Cohaesibacter gelatinilyticus: one gene and its partner. The protein of the gene in region 1 interacts with the protein of each later gene in a pairwise test. Links are inferred from orthologs where the notes say so. Each region holds a gene or a part of one and is shown in the gene's direction. Other genes may lie near its edges. The genes, in order: cysE and cysK.

The links.
Region 2: the proteins of cysE (region 1) and cysK interact in binary tests that used the Escherichia coli proteins (3 or more experiments, as listed by UniProt). The link is inferred for Cohaesibacter gelatinilyticus from one-to-one orthologs.

Annotation. Positions count from the first base shown.
Region 1 is NZ_OBEL01000001.1:1,876,066-1,885,009, reverse strand. What follows is about bases 2,847-5,807. They hold cysE (serine O-acetyltransferase), read left to right. Parts: upstream 2,847-3,893; coding sequence 3,894-4,721; downstream 4,722-5,807. Other genes in these bases: CRO57_RS08475 (hypothetical protein), read right to left, coding at 5,244-5,807; CRO57_RS08480 (DUF3126 family protein), read left to right, coding at 4,927-5,142; CRO57_RS08490 (enoyl-CoA hydratase), read right to left, coding at 2,919-3,731; CRO57_RS08495 (alpha/beta fold hydrolase), read left to right, coding at 2,847-2,879. Outside these bases: CRO57_RS08510 (FAD-dependent monooxygenase), read right to left, coding at 1-453; CRO57_RS08505 (zinc-finger domain-containing protein), read right to left, coding at 712-945; CRO57_RS08500 (alpha/beta fold hydrolase), read left to right, coding at 1,218-1,970; more of CRO57_RS08495, read left to right, coding at 2,013-2,846; more of CRO57_RS08475, read right to left, coding at 5,808-5,945; CRO57_RS08470 (DUF6949 family protein), read left to right, coding at 6,117-6,446; CRO57_RS08465 (gamma carbonic anhydrase family protein), read left to right, coding at 6,485-7,024; CRO57_RS08460 (transglutaminase-like cysteine peptidase), read right to left, coding at 7,153-7,761; CRO57_RS08455 (PilZ domain-containing protein), read right to left, coding at 8,397-8,944.
Region 2 is NZ_OBEL01000003.1:325,817-328,705, reverse strand. It holds cysK (cysteine synthase A), read left to right. Parts: upstream 1-905; coding sequence 906-1,874; downstream 1,875-2,889. Other genes in the region: CRO57_RS15375 (molybdopterin-synthase adenylyltransferase MoeB), read left to right, coding at 2,792-2,889; CRO57_RS15380 (DUF2259 domain-containing protein), read left to right, coding at 1,996-2,754; dut (dUTP diphosphatase), read left to right, coding at 152-616; coaBC (bifunctional phosphopantothenoylcysteine decarboxylase/phosphopantothenate--cysteine ligase CoaBC), read left to right, coding at 1-135.

The DNA of each region.
Region 1 (8,944 bases):
AGGATTGGTTTTACGGCAAATGATTGAGACGCCGTCATCAGACTGGTCAACGGTCTGGACCTGATGATAGTCCAAAATGGTGATTTTCTTCATTTCCCGCGCACGATCATATAGTGCGCGCTGAATGTCAGCGCGATGTATGACCATGTAGGGAGAACCATATCGTTTGGTAATGTCCTGAACATTCAATTCGGAGAGGAGGGCGGCAGATGTGCCGCTCCTGATCTGGATTTTGGGAGGGATGACCGCTTGATCATCCATTTTCTCCCAGACATTCCAGCTTTTGAGAATGCCGGTTGCATTGGGGGAGATCTGAATTCCAGCTCCAACCTCGCAAAGGGCCTTTCCGCGTTCAAGCAATGTTACATCAATATTTCTATGGGCAAGCGCAATGGCGGTAGACAGGCCGCCTACACCACCACCTGCAATGATTATGGAATGTGCTTTGCTCATTTTGTAAGTTCCGCTTGCTGCCCGTCACCTGTTGGGCATTTGTAAGAGGATAACAGGTTGCAAATCAACTGGTACTGATCGGGGATGTCACAGCCAACTTGAATATCTGCCTCTGGAATCTGGCGGAGCTTATCGTGCGGGTAGACTATTCGTCTTGATGAAACACAAGATTGTGCGAGTTTTCGAGATTGCCGATAGCCGAAATGCCGCAGGAATGTGTTTCTGCGGCATCAAAAATCTTGATGCTTGAAGCTCATTTTACTCGTGAAAGCAGCCATCTGGCTTGCTCTGAGTTTCTTCCAGATCGGCATTGTATTTGTAGAGTGTAGAGCAATATGGGCAGAGCACTTCAGTCTCGGCGCCCATGTCCAGGAAGATATGAGGGTGATCTTGTGGTGGAGTGGCCCCCATGCACTGAAATTCCTTCACACCGATTTCAATGATGGAAACGCCTTCATCATTCTTGAAGTGCGGAATCGCATGTCCGGCCATCTGATCACACTTTCTTTTTGTGTCTCGAAAGGCTGTAACCTCAGGGGTTTGCTCCGCCTTTGGACAATTTGGTCCGTGGATGGTTAGCCCATCCGAATTTGCAGCGACAATATAGTTTGTCGATTAGGAATCCTAGTCTCAATGGTGTAATTCCTACAAATTGATGGCGTTTTCCCCTTGATGGGGACGAGGGTGGGTCGGGTCTTTTCCTTATTCGTGCAACCCTCTATGCTGAATAGACTTCCAACTGACACTTACGTTAGCGTAATAGTATGGCATATTTTACTTCAGACGGTCATGAGATCTCTTATATTGACCGAGGACAGGGCAAACCTGTTCTGTTGATTCACGGCTTTGCATCCAGCAAGGATGTGAACTGGGTGCATCCAGGCTGGGTTAAAACCCTGACCGAAGCTGGATATCGCGTGATTGCGATAGATAACCGTGGCCACGGGCGCAGTGCAAAGCTGTATGATCCAGCCCTCTATTCTTCGCCAATCATGGCTGAAGATGCCAAGCATCTGCTTGATCATCTTGAAATTGATCAAGCCTATGTCATGGGCTATTCCATGGGTGCCCGGATTTCTGCTTTTTTGAGTCTGAAATATCCTGAGCGGGTCAAGCGTGTTGTCTTTGGTGGCCTGGGTAGTGGCATGATTCATGGTACTGGTGATCCTGCTCCAATCATTTCTGCATTGGAAGCGGAAGATCCTGCCAGTATCAATCATGTGACTGGTAAGGCGTTCCGTACCTTTGCTGATCAAACGGGAAGCGACCGTCTGGCTTTGGCCGCCTGCATGAAATCGGCTCGACAAAAAATTACGGTTGAGGAGCTTGCAGAGCTATCCGTTCCGGCTTTGGTTGCCGTTGGTACACGAGATGTGATTTCAGGCAAAGCTTCGGAATTGGCGGATATTCTTCCCTCTGGTGAAGCTGTTGATATTCCAGATCGTGATCACATGCTTGCGGTGGGTGACAAGGTCTATAAAGAAGCTGTTTTGGAGTTTTTTGGTCGGGATCAATAACCCTTGATGTTGGCCAGAAAAGATGAATGAGGGGAGGCTATCTTGGCTGAAGCACTTGAATTTGAGGGCACTGAAGGCAATCGATTGGCTGCAGATCTACGAGGATCAGAGGGGCAACCCGTCATTCTTTTGCATGGTGGTGGTCAGACCCGCCATTCCTGGAAAGGGTCTGCCCAGCAATTGTCGGAGCGTGGGATGCGGGCCATTACCATTGATCTGCGCGGACATGGGCAAAGTGACTGGCTAAACAGCGGTTATTATCGCTTTAGAGATTATGCCGCTGATGCAAAGGTTGTGTTTGAACAGATTGAAGTGCAATTTGGTGTGAAACCGATAGCGGTCGGGGCTTCTCTTGGCGGAATTTCTTCGCTTCTTGCAGAAGGGGAAGCTGCAGATGCTCTTTTGAATGGTTTGGTGTTGGTCGATATCACCCCGCGTATGGATCCTGGTGGTGTCAGTAAAATTCTATCTTTCATGGGCGATCGGATCCATGATGGTTTTGCGACAATTGAAGAAGCTGGTGAAGCGATTGCACGCTACCTACCTCACCGGGTCAAGCCAACATCTCTGGATGGATTACGCAAAAATCTTCGCCTGGGTGAGGATGGTCGCTATCGCTGGCACTGGGATCCAAGGTTCCTGAACGGACCAAATTCTGTTCATTCTGATCATGAAGAGAGTGAACGACGGCTTGTTGCTGCGGCCAGGAATTTACGTATTCCTGTCCAACTGGTGCGTGGGGGCAAGTCTGAACTGGTCAGCAAGGAGCATGCCGATGAGTTTATGCAGATGGTGCCTCATGCGCTCTATTATGACGTCAGTGAAGCCGGGCATATGGTGGCAGGGGACAAGAATGATGTCTTCTGCCAGGCCGTCCTGTCCTTTGTTGAGCATATCAAGGCGGCCTGATCATCTTTGCTATCTCTCATTTCCTTGGAAATAACTTCATCATGTGCCAGAAAAGATTGGTTTTCGTTTTTCCATGAATGCTTTGCGGCCTTCTGCATAGTCGTGACTATCGAAACAAGTGGCTGCCATGGTGCGAAGCTGATGGATATCGATGCTGTCGCGTTGTCCGACTGCTCGATTGATACCTGCCTTGTGGTATTGGGCGCTCAATGGGGCAAGTTTGGCGATGGTTTGGCAATATTTGTTTGCTTCATGCTCAAATGCTTCATCTGTAAAGATTTCATTGAGAAATCCGATATGTCTGGCTTGTTCAGCATCATACACCTTGGCAGTTAGATAGATCTCCTTGGCATTGGCAGGGCCAACAAGATGAACGATATCCTCAATGGCATCAGTCGGGTAACCAACACCGAGCTTGCCAGCCGGGATGCCAAATTTGCCAGATATATTTGATAGACGAAGATCACAAGCTGCGGCCAAACCAAATCCTCCTCCCATGCAGAAACCCTGTATGAGAGCAAGTGTCGGCTTTTTGACATTGCGTATGGCACGATATGCTTCGGCATTCATATCGTCATAAAAGGTTGCACTTTTGGTATCGCCGCGGACTTCTTCAAATTCGGAAATGTCAGCACCCGAGACAAAAGCGATATTGCCAGAGCCGGTCACCACGATCAGATGGATTTGTGGATCTTTATCCAGTTCCTCTATTGCATCTGGGATGGCACGCCACATATCAAGTGACATGGCATTTCGCTTTGAAGGATTGTTGATGACAAGACGACCGATCGGTCCGTCGCGCTCAATCAAGATTTTGTCATTGATGCTGTTGGTATTTTGGGTGTCTGGCATGGTTATGATATCGTGTTAGGCTGAAAGAGAGAATTGCACGTCTGTGCTTTGACTTTTGCGCTATTGTTGGGCAAAAGATCGATAATGAGAAGTCGGGATATAGGCTAACAGGTTCTCTTGAATATGTGCATGGCTTATCCATGATGAAAAGGTGAGGCAAATATGAGTAACAGATCATTACAGCACGCTCGTGAGGACGAGATCCAGGTTGTGGACCCTGTCTGGCACCGTATTCGTCAGGAAGCGGAAGATGTCGTGAAAGCGGAACCCGCCCTCAGCTCATTCATTTTCTCTACCATTCTGAGCCATCGCCGTCTGGAAAATGCCGTCATTCACCGGATTGTGGATCGTCTGCATAATCCGGCACTGGATTCGGAAGTTATTCGTCAGGCTTATCGTGAAGCATTGGAGAGCGATCCATTTATTGCGACCGCGTTGCGCGCCGATATCATCGCCGTGGCTGATCGAGATCCGGCATGTGATCGCTATATTGATCCGATCTTGTATTTCAAAGGCTTTCAGGCCATTCAGACGCATCGGTTGGCCCATTGGCTCTGGATGAATGGTCGAGAGGACTTTGCGCTTTATCTCCAGTCTGTCATATCGGAAGTCTTTCAGGTTGATATCCACCCGAAGGTGCGGGTCGGAAAGGGCATCTTCCTTGATCATGCCACAGGCGTGGTCATTGGCGGAACTGCGGTTCTGGAAGATGATGTCTCCATCCTGCAAGGTGTGACCTTGGGTGGTACCGGCAAGGAAGGTGGGGACCGCCATCCAAAGATTCGTCGCGGTGTCCTGATCGGGGCTGGAGCGAAAGTGCTTGGCAATATCGAGATTGGTCATTGCTCTCGAGTGGCGTCTGGTTCTGTCGTTCTGAAAGATGTTCCAGCCAACAGTACAGTTGCCGGTGTGCCTGCCAAGATCGTCGGTCAGGCTGGGTGTGCAGAGCCTTCGCGCAGCATGAACCAGATGCTCGGAGATGGTATTTAAGGAGTGTAAATGCCTTTCAACAGGCCAGAGCTGTTGCCAGAATTGCAATCCATACTTGTCAAACAGGGACGAGTATGGTGCTGTGATGAGGAAATGGTGGGTCAGCAAAAAAGGTGCTTTACTCTCATCTATCGCTGTGCCAATCAGCACTCCACTGATGAGCTGACTAATCGGTCGGACTGTTGTGATTTTGCAGGAGGCAAATTTGGATAAGAACGAGCTGGATAAATTGCAGACCTATATGCGTCGTGCTTTGCAGTCCCCAAATCTTGAAGTACGCGCTCGTCCGCGTAAAACCGATAGTGCCGAGGTTTATGTTGCCGATGAGTTTGTGGGCGTCCTGTTCAAGGATGATGAAGATGATGATCTGTCCTACAACTTCTCCATGGCTATTCTGGACTATGATCTGGAAGAAACTTGAGGAACATCACGAGATTTCGTTGAAGAATCAGCCCCTGATGCCTTTGGTGTCGGGGGCTTTTGTATATCTTCTCTCTCTATTGCAGATCAAAGCTCCGGCTATTATTGAACAACAAAGGAATTGAGCAATTGACCGGTTGCCAGATCCAGCTCTCGCCAGTTTTTCAACATGCCAAGGCGAAAGCGGTAGCTGGCTTGGAGACCGTTCTTGAGCAGGATTTCACGCAAGCAAATGGTTGGAACCTTGGGTTGGGGTTGAAAACAACGCACCACATATGGCGGGTTTTCATCGGGCTTGAAATAGACGGTTTCGCCCGCATAGCTCGATTTTTCATTCATCTTGAAGCCAATCAATTTGCCCGGCCCCTTGCTTGGGGTGCCGATGAAATGCTGGCTATAGACTGAATAGAGGCGTTCGGATGATGAGATATGTTTCTTTGGGCTGGAAAGATGGATGAAAACCAGTTTGGACTCTTCTGATATTTCGGTGAATGCCAGTTGATTGTCCAGATTATACCCTTCCAAGTCGGGCCAGCGAAAGAACAGGTCCAGACTGGCTTGGGGTTCACTTGTTCGTTGCGCTTCCTGACGTATCATATTTTGGGGAAGCTGCAGACTGCTATTCGCGATGTTGATGATGATGGGCGTAGGATCGCTTGTATATGAGCTGTGGCTGAACAGGCCTTCCGAGTGACGAAAAAAGCGACTGGTGATGAACAGAACCGTTATTCCAATGAGTCCGAAAACCAGAATGAAGAAAATCCATCGGTGAGGTGGGGTAGGTTCTTGCAACCCGTTGCTCATCTGGTTCCGGTCCTTTCCATTGTTTGGTCGATGGTCAATTGCATATGATCTTTCCCAGTCTTAACAGAAAATGAATGAAACGGCATAGCCCTTGCAATGAAGAAAGGCACAGAAATGCTTGTGCCAATCTGGCACAGACGTCTGGCTTGTATTGCGTAAAGGACAGGCAAAATGGGACAGGAAATGTTTGCTTTGGTGTATGCCAGCTGTATCGGCTTTGTATGTGCTGGTATTTTGGGAAGTTTGTATCAGTTGATTTCAGCCCGACCGGTGCGCTTTGTTGTATCTGTCGAGAGTTGGTTCAGTGCATTTGCATCTATTTTGCTCTGTGTCTTTGCTGGACCGTTTATCATCATGCGGAATGCTCTACGCGGGCGTCGCATTGAGCATCGTCCGATTGGTTGGCTATTTGGATCATCTGCAATTGCTGGCGTTTGGAGCGCCTGTTCCGGTATCTTGGTTTTGAATATGATTCTGGCTGCTCAAACTGTTGTCGGATGAACCTTAAGATCTTGTGATACAAAAGAGGGGGGCGCACGGTGCCTTTGTTTCAACTTGATGATGAAAAGCCAAAACTGGCGGGAGATGGACGATGCTGGGTGGCTCCTAATGCGAGCCTGATTGGCAAGGTGGTGTTGGAAGAAGATGCCAGTGTCTGGTTTGGAGCTGTGTTACGCGGTGACAATGAAGTTCTACATGTAGGAAAACGCAGCAATATTCAGGAAGGTAGTACCCTGCATACCGATATGGGGTTTCCGCTCACAATCGGGCAAGATTGCACGATAGGGCACAATGTCATCCTGCATGGTTGCGAGATTGGTGATAACAGCCTTATCGGTATGGGTGCGGTTATTTTGAATGGTGCGAAAATCGGCAAAAATTGCTTGATTGGAGCGAAAGCCTTGATACCGGAAGGAAAGGTTATTCCTGATAACTCGCTGGTTATGGGAATGCCTGGCAAAGTGGTGCGGGAATTGGACAATGATGCCATCAAAGGGTTGACGGCATCCGCTGTACACTATGTCGAAAATTGGCAACGTTATGCCAAAGGTCTTGTTGAAATTTCAAGTGGGGACTGATTCTCCCTAAAGGGAAAGGGAGCGGGCCAGTCGTGGGGACGACTGGCCCTATGACCTGACAATAACGGACGGGTTGTGGGACATGTCAGGCCAATTCCTTAAAGCGAGCTGTGCTTTAGGAGAGAGGTTTAACGTAGGGCTATGGTGGTGCGGTTATCCTTGATGCTTGTCCAACTGGAAGGATTGAGAGATGCCTGACGTTTGATGTAGCGATACGGGGTTTTGTTCCACGGCAAGATTCGAGGATCCTGGTTATCCAGGATCAGATCACCACGATCTGTGCGAACAGTCAGGACAGCGTGACCTCCGCCATTGGTTTGTTTTACCACGGTCAACAATAGTGCGGTTTCAGGCCAGCCAGCATTGATCAAAATGCGGCGCTTCAGAAGTGCGTAATCTTCACAATCACCTGCAGATCCTGGATAGGTCCAATATTCTTCCGTGCGATATTGTTCCTGATCTGTGACAGGACGAATGGTCTGATTCACATGGCCATTGATGTTGATCAGCTGAGACCAATTGTCTTTGGTTAGCTTGATGGCACGGTCCTGACTATAAGTGGTGCCGCATTCAGCTGGATTATTCCGGCAAAAATTTACATGACCAATTGGTGCTGATGTTTTCTGTCCGATCTGCATGAATTCGGCGTAACCCCGTGCCGTCGCAGTTCCGGAAAAGCTCGTTGCACTTATGATAATGCTTAAAGCCAGTGTAATCTTTTTTATTGTGGTTTTCATGTCCGTCTCCCGTGTTGTAGGGAGATTTATAGAAGTATTCGATTGAGTTTATTCAAATATCGGCAGGTTGTTTTTAGTTGAATTGAATGATAAATATCAGAAATATTTGATATTATTTATCTTTTATTTTATTTATATTTAAATAAAAACATATTATACTTATATTCAAATTTTCTTTTCATTGGATATTGATTTGAATCGAATGAGAGTCAAATTTCGTTAAAGTTTGAGCAAATGTGAGAGAGTGGCTGATTTCTGCCAGAGTTTGGCTGCTCGGATGATATGAAATAGAATGAGAGGCCTGCTCCTATTGCTCAAGTAACGACGCAAAAGGCCTGGTGAAGTGAGTAAAAAACTTGCAGAAACTTCGGCGAGCAGACGCTTGAAATTGGCTTGCTGGTGGCATCTTCCAGAAAATTATGAAGAATGATGGCTGAAAATGCTGCGGAAAAAAGATGAAAAAAATTGATTTTTTCTTGTTTTAGTTTGGGGATTTGCTCGTCAAGCTATGGGGGAAAACAGTTTTTCTGATCTCATCGTAATGTTTCAGGTTGTGAGATGACCACGAGCAGGCCTATTGAGGGCAGTGGGGTGCCCTCATGTTAGAAAGTCAATTGGGTAGATTCGATTGGAAATCAGATCAGATTGTTGTCGAGGTTTTCGTCTTCCTGAAGAGCAGCAAATTCAATTGCCAAACCATCTTCAAGATGTCGAACGACCTGCGCTTGGATTTTCCCGATTGTGATACGCTTTCCAATGGCAGGACGAACCTTGGTTTTCAAGGCTGCACCAGACAGAGACAGATCCAGAACACGGCACATATGCTCAGACCCATCATCCATAACGAGTTTGGTGATTGGGTTCTTTGGCGTACGACGCTCGTGGCGGCGGTCTTCGGGAAGATTGAGGATATGTCGGTTTGCCAGCCAAGTGAGCTGGGACGCAAGTTTATCTCGTTTGCGCAAGGTCGCATCGAGCGCAACAGCAAAGCCGCCCTCAATTTTGCGTACGATTTTTCCTTCAATACGACCAATGTGATCTATATATGCAATGATGCGCTCGCCAATTTCGCCACGAACCGGAGCGATCATGGCCAGGCCACCTGGAGACATATTGATGACTTGGCAGGGATATTCTTTTTTATTTTCCAGCATGAAACGACCGAGTAAATTGACCTGAACGC
Region 2 (2,889 bases), on another replicon or contig:
ACCGGCATCATGGGTGGTGATCGCAATCAGATCAAGATAATCACCCGCGATGGCATTGAGGCTTGGGATGATATGCCCAAAGGCGATGTAGCCCGCAAGGTGATTGAGAAGATCGCCAAGACTCTCAGCAAGTGAATCTAAGGACACTTCCATGACCAAACTGGCTTTCAGAGCTCTACCTCATTTTGAAGGACTGAGCCTTCCACGCTATGAAAGCGCAGAGGCCGCTGGCATGGATGTTCGTGCAGCCAATGATGCAGATGAGCCGATTATATTGAAAGCCAATGGTGGGCGGGCTTTGGTGCCAACCGGTCTGACCATGGCACTGGAAGCGGGTTTCGAAGCGCAAATGCGCCCTCGCTCCGGCCTTGCTTTCAAACATGGCGTTACTGTTCTCAATTCACCTGGCACCATTGATAGCGATTATCGCGGTGAGCTGAAGATCATTCTCATCAATCATGGCGATGAGGATTTCGTCATCGAACGAGGCATGCGCATCGGCCAGATGATCATTGCACCGGTCCTGCAGGTCGAAGTGGTAGAAGTGGTAGAAGTGGACGCCCTACCTGATAGCGTTCGTGGCTCTGGTGGATTTGGTTCAACCGGGAAGCACTAAGTCTCGTACTAGCTATATCTTGCTTTTGCGGGGACGTGCGAAACATACGAGTTGTTTGAGTTTCGCAACCCTTCGAGTAGAATAATTTTCTACGCCAAACACACTCCCCCCACCCTATTGCAATTGCGTACCTTCAAATTTACGCAATGAAGATATCTTTTCCTCTTCATAAACAAAGGTTGGAACGAGATTCCTCGAAAGCGGAGCCGTGACTATCTACATTTGAGGTCAATGAGAAAGACCACCATATAATGGTCTTTGAGATTTTTGACTTTTCAAGGATAGTATCATGGCTAACTCCCCTAGAAGCACCGAAGGCCGCGGCCGTATTTACGATTCCATTGTCGATACCATTGGCAATACGCCCATCGTACGCTTGGACAAACTCGCCAAACAGCATGGCGTGAAAGCCAATCTGCTGGCCAAGCTGGAATTCTTCAATCCGCTTGCAAGCGTGAAAGACCGTATTGGTGTGGCCATGATTGAAAGCATGGAAGCCGCTGGAAAGATTACTCCGGGCAAAACCACTCTGATCGAGCCAACTTCTGGTAACACCGGTGTCGCACTGGCCTTCACCGCTGCTGCCAAAGGCTATCGCCTTATTCTGGTGATGCCTGAGACCATGTCCATCGAGCGTCGCAAGATGTTTGCCTTCCTTGGTGCCGAGCTGGAATTGACTGAGGGTGCAAAAGGCATGAAAGGCGCGATTGCCCGTGCTGAAGAGCTGGTCGGCAGCCTTGAAGATGCTATCATTCCGCAGCAGTTCCAGAACCCGGCCAACCCTGAAATCCATGAAAACACCACCGCCAACGAGATCTGGAATGATACCGATGGCAAGATTGATGCTTTGATTTCCGGCATCGGTACCGGTGGAACCATCACCGGTGTTGGCACTGCCCTGAAAAAACGCAATGCTGATCTGCACGTCGTGGCCGTCGAGCCAACCGACAGTCCGATTCTATCCGGTGGTGAGCCTGGCCCTCATAAAATTCAGGGCATTGGTGCAGGGTTTGTGCCTGATGTGCTGAATACCGCGGTCTATGATGAAGTGATCACCATCGCCAACGAAGATGCCTTCACTCATAGCCGTGAGCTGGCTCGTCTGGAAGGTGTGCCTGCCGGTATCTCTTCTGGCGCAGCCATTGCTGCGGCTCTGGAAGTTGGCAAGCGCGCTGATATGGCTGGCAAGAATGTTGTCATCATCATTCCCAGCTTTGCCGAGCGCTATCTCTCTACTGCCCTGTTTGAAGGCGTGTAAGACAGAACCAAGCGCATAATACTGAAAATTTTCAAGGCCGGAACCAAGTTCCGGCCTTTGTTTTTTCCAACTTCGCTCTCATACTCGATTGAGACAAGAATCATTGAGGGGATTTTGGATCATGATGCGGCACCATTTCATGGCCCCGATACGGGCAGGTCTGGTATTACTCGCTGTCACATTCGGGCTTTTCAGCAGTTTGGCAACCAGCGCATTTGCGGGCGAAGTCGCCGAATTTCGCGTTCATGGCTTTTCTGACAATGGACAATATTTCGCCTTCGAGGAGTTTGGTCGTCAGGATGGCTCCGGCTTTGTCTATTCCAATATCTATCTGATAGATCTTGAAAAGGACAAATGGCTGGACGGCAGCCCTGTCCGCGTCTTGGTGAAAGATGAGAACCAGCCGGTTCTAGCCGCCCGGGTCAAAGCTTCATCAGAAGCGCGCCCCCTTTTGGAGCGCTATCGCATTTCCGTTAGTGGAGCCTTACTCGCTGCCAATCCAATCACCGAGGTTGGCATTGACCCGATGAAACTATCCTTCAGTTTTCTGAAATATCCAATCTTGGGCAAGCAGGATAAACCTTACATCTTGCAACTCTGGCAGGAAGATGCCCAGGATTTTCACGGCTGCAATGATAACGGTCGGGTGATGGGTTTTGGTCTCGACATGAAACATGGAGAAGCTGGGGATCCACGAGAAATATATGAGGATAAAGAGGTTCCAAAGTCCCGAAATTGTCCAATTTCCTATCGGCTCGTAGCCGTATATTCCTCTTCTCGCTATAATCGCTCGGACTATGCGGTTGCATTGGTTGGGGTATATCAGCGCGGGTTTGAGGGACCTGGCATGCGCTATATTGCCGTTCCCATCAAAATGTGACGCGCCTCCCAACAAGCCAAGAAGATAGTGACCGACCATGCTGGATGAACAAGAACTGGAACGCTATGCCCGCCATATTCTCCTTCGCGATGTCGGAGGGCCGGGTCAGCAGAAGCTGAAAGCTGCGCGTGTTCT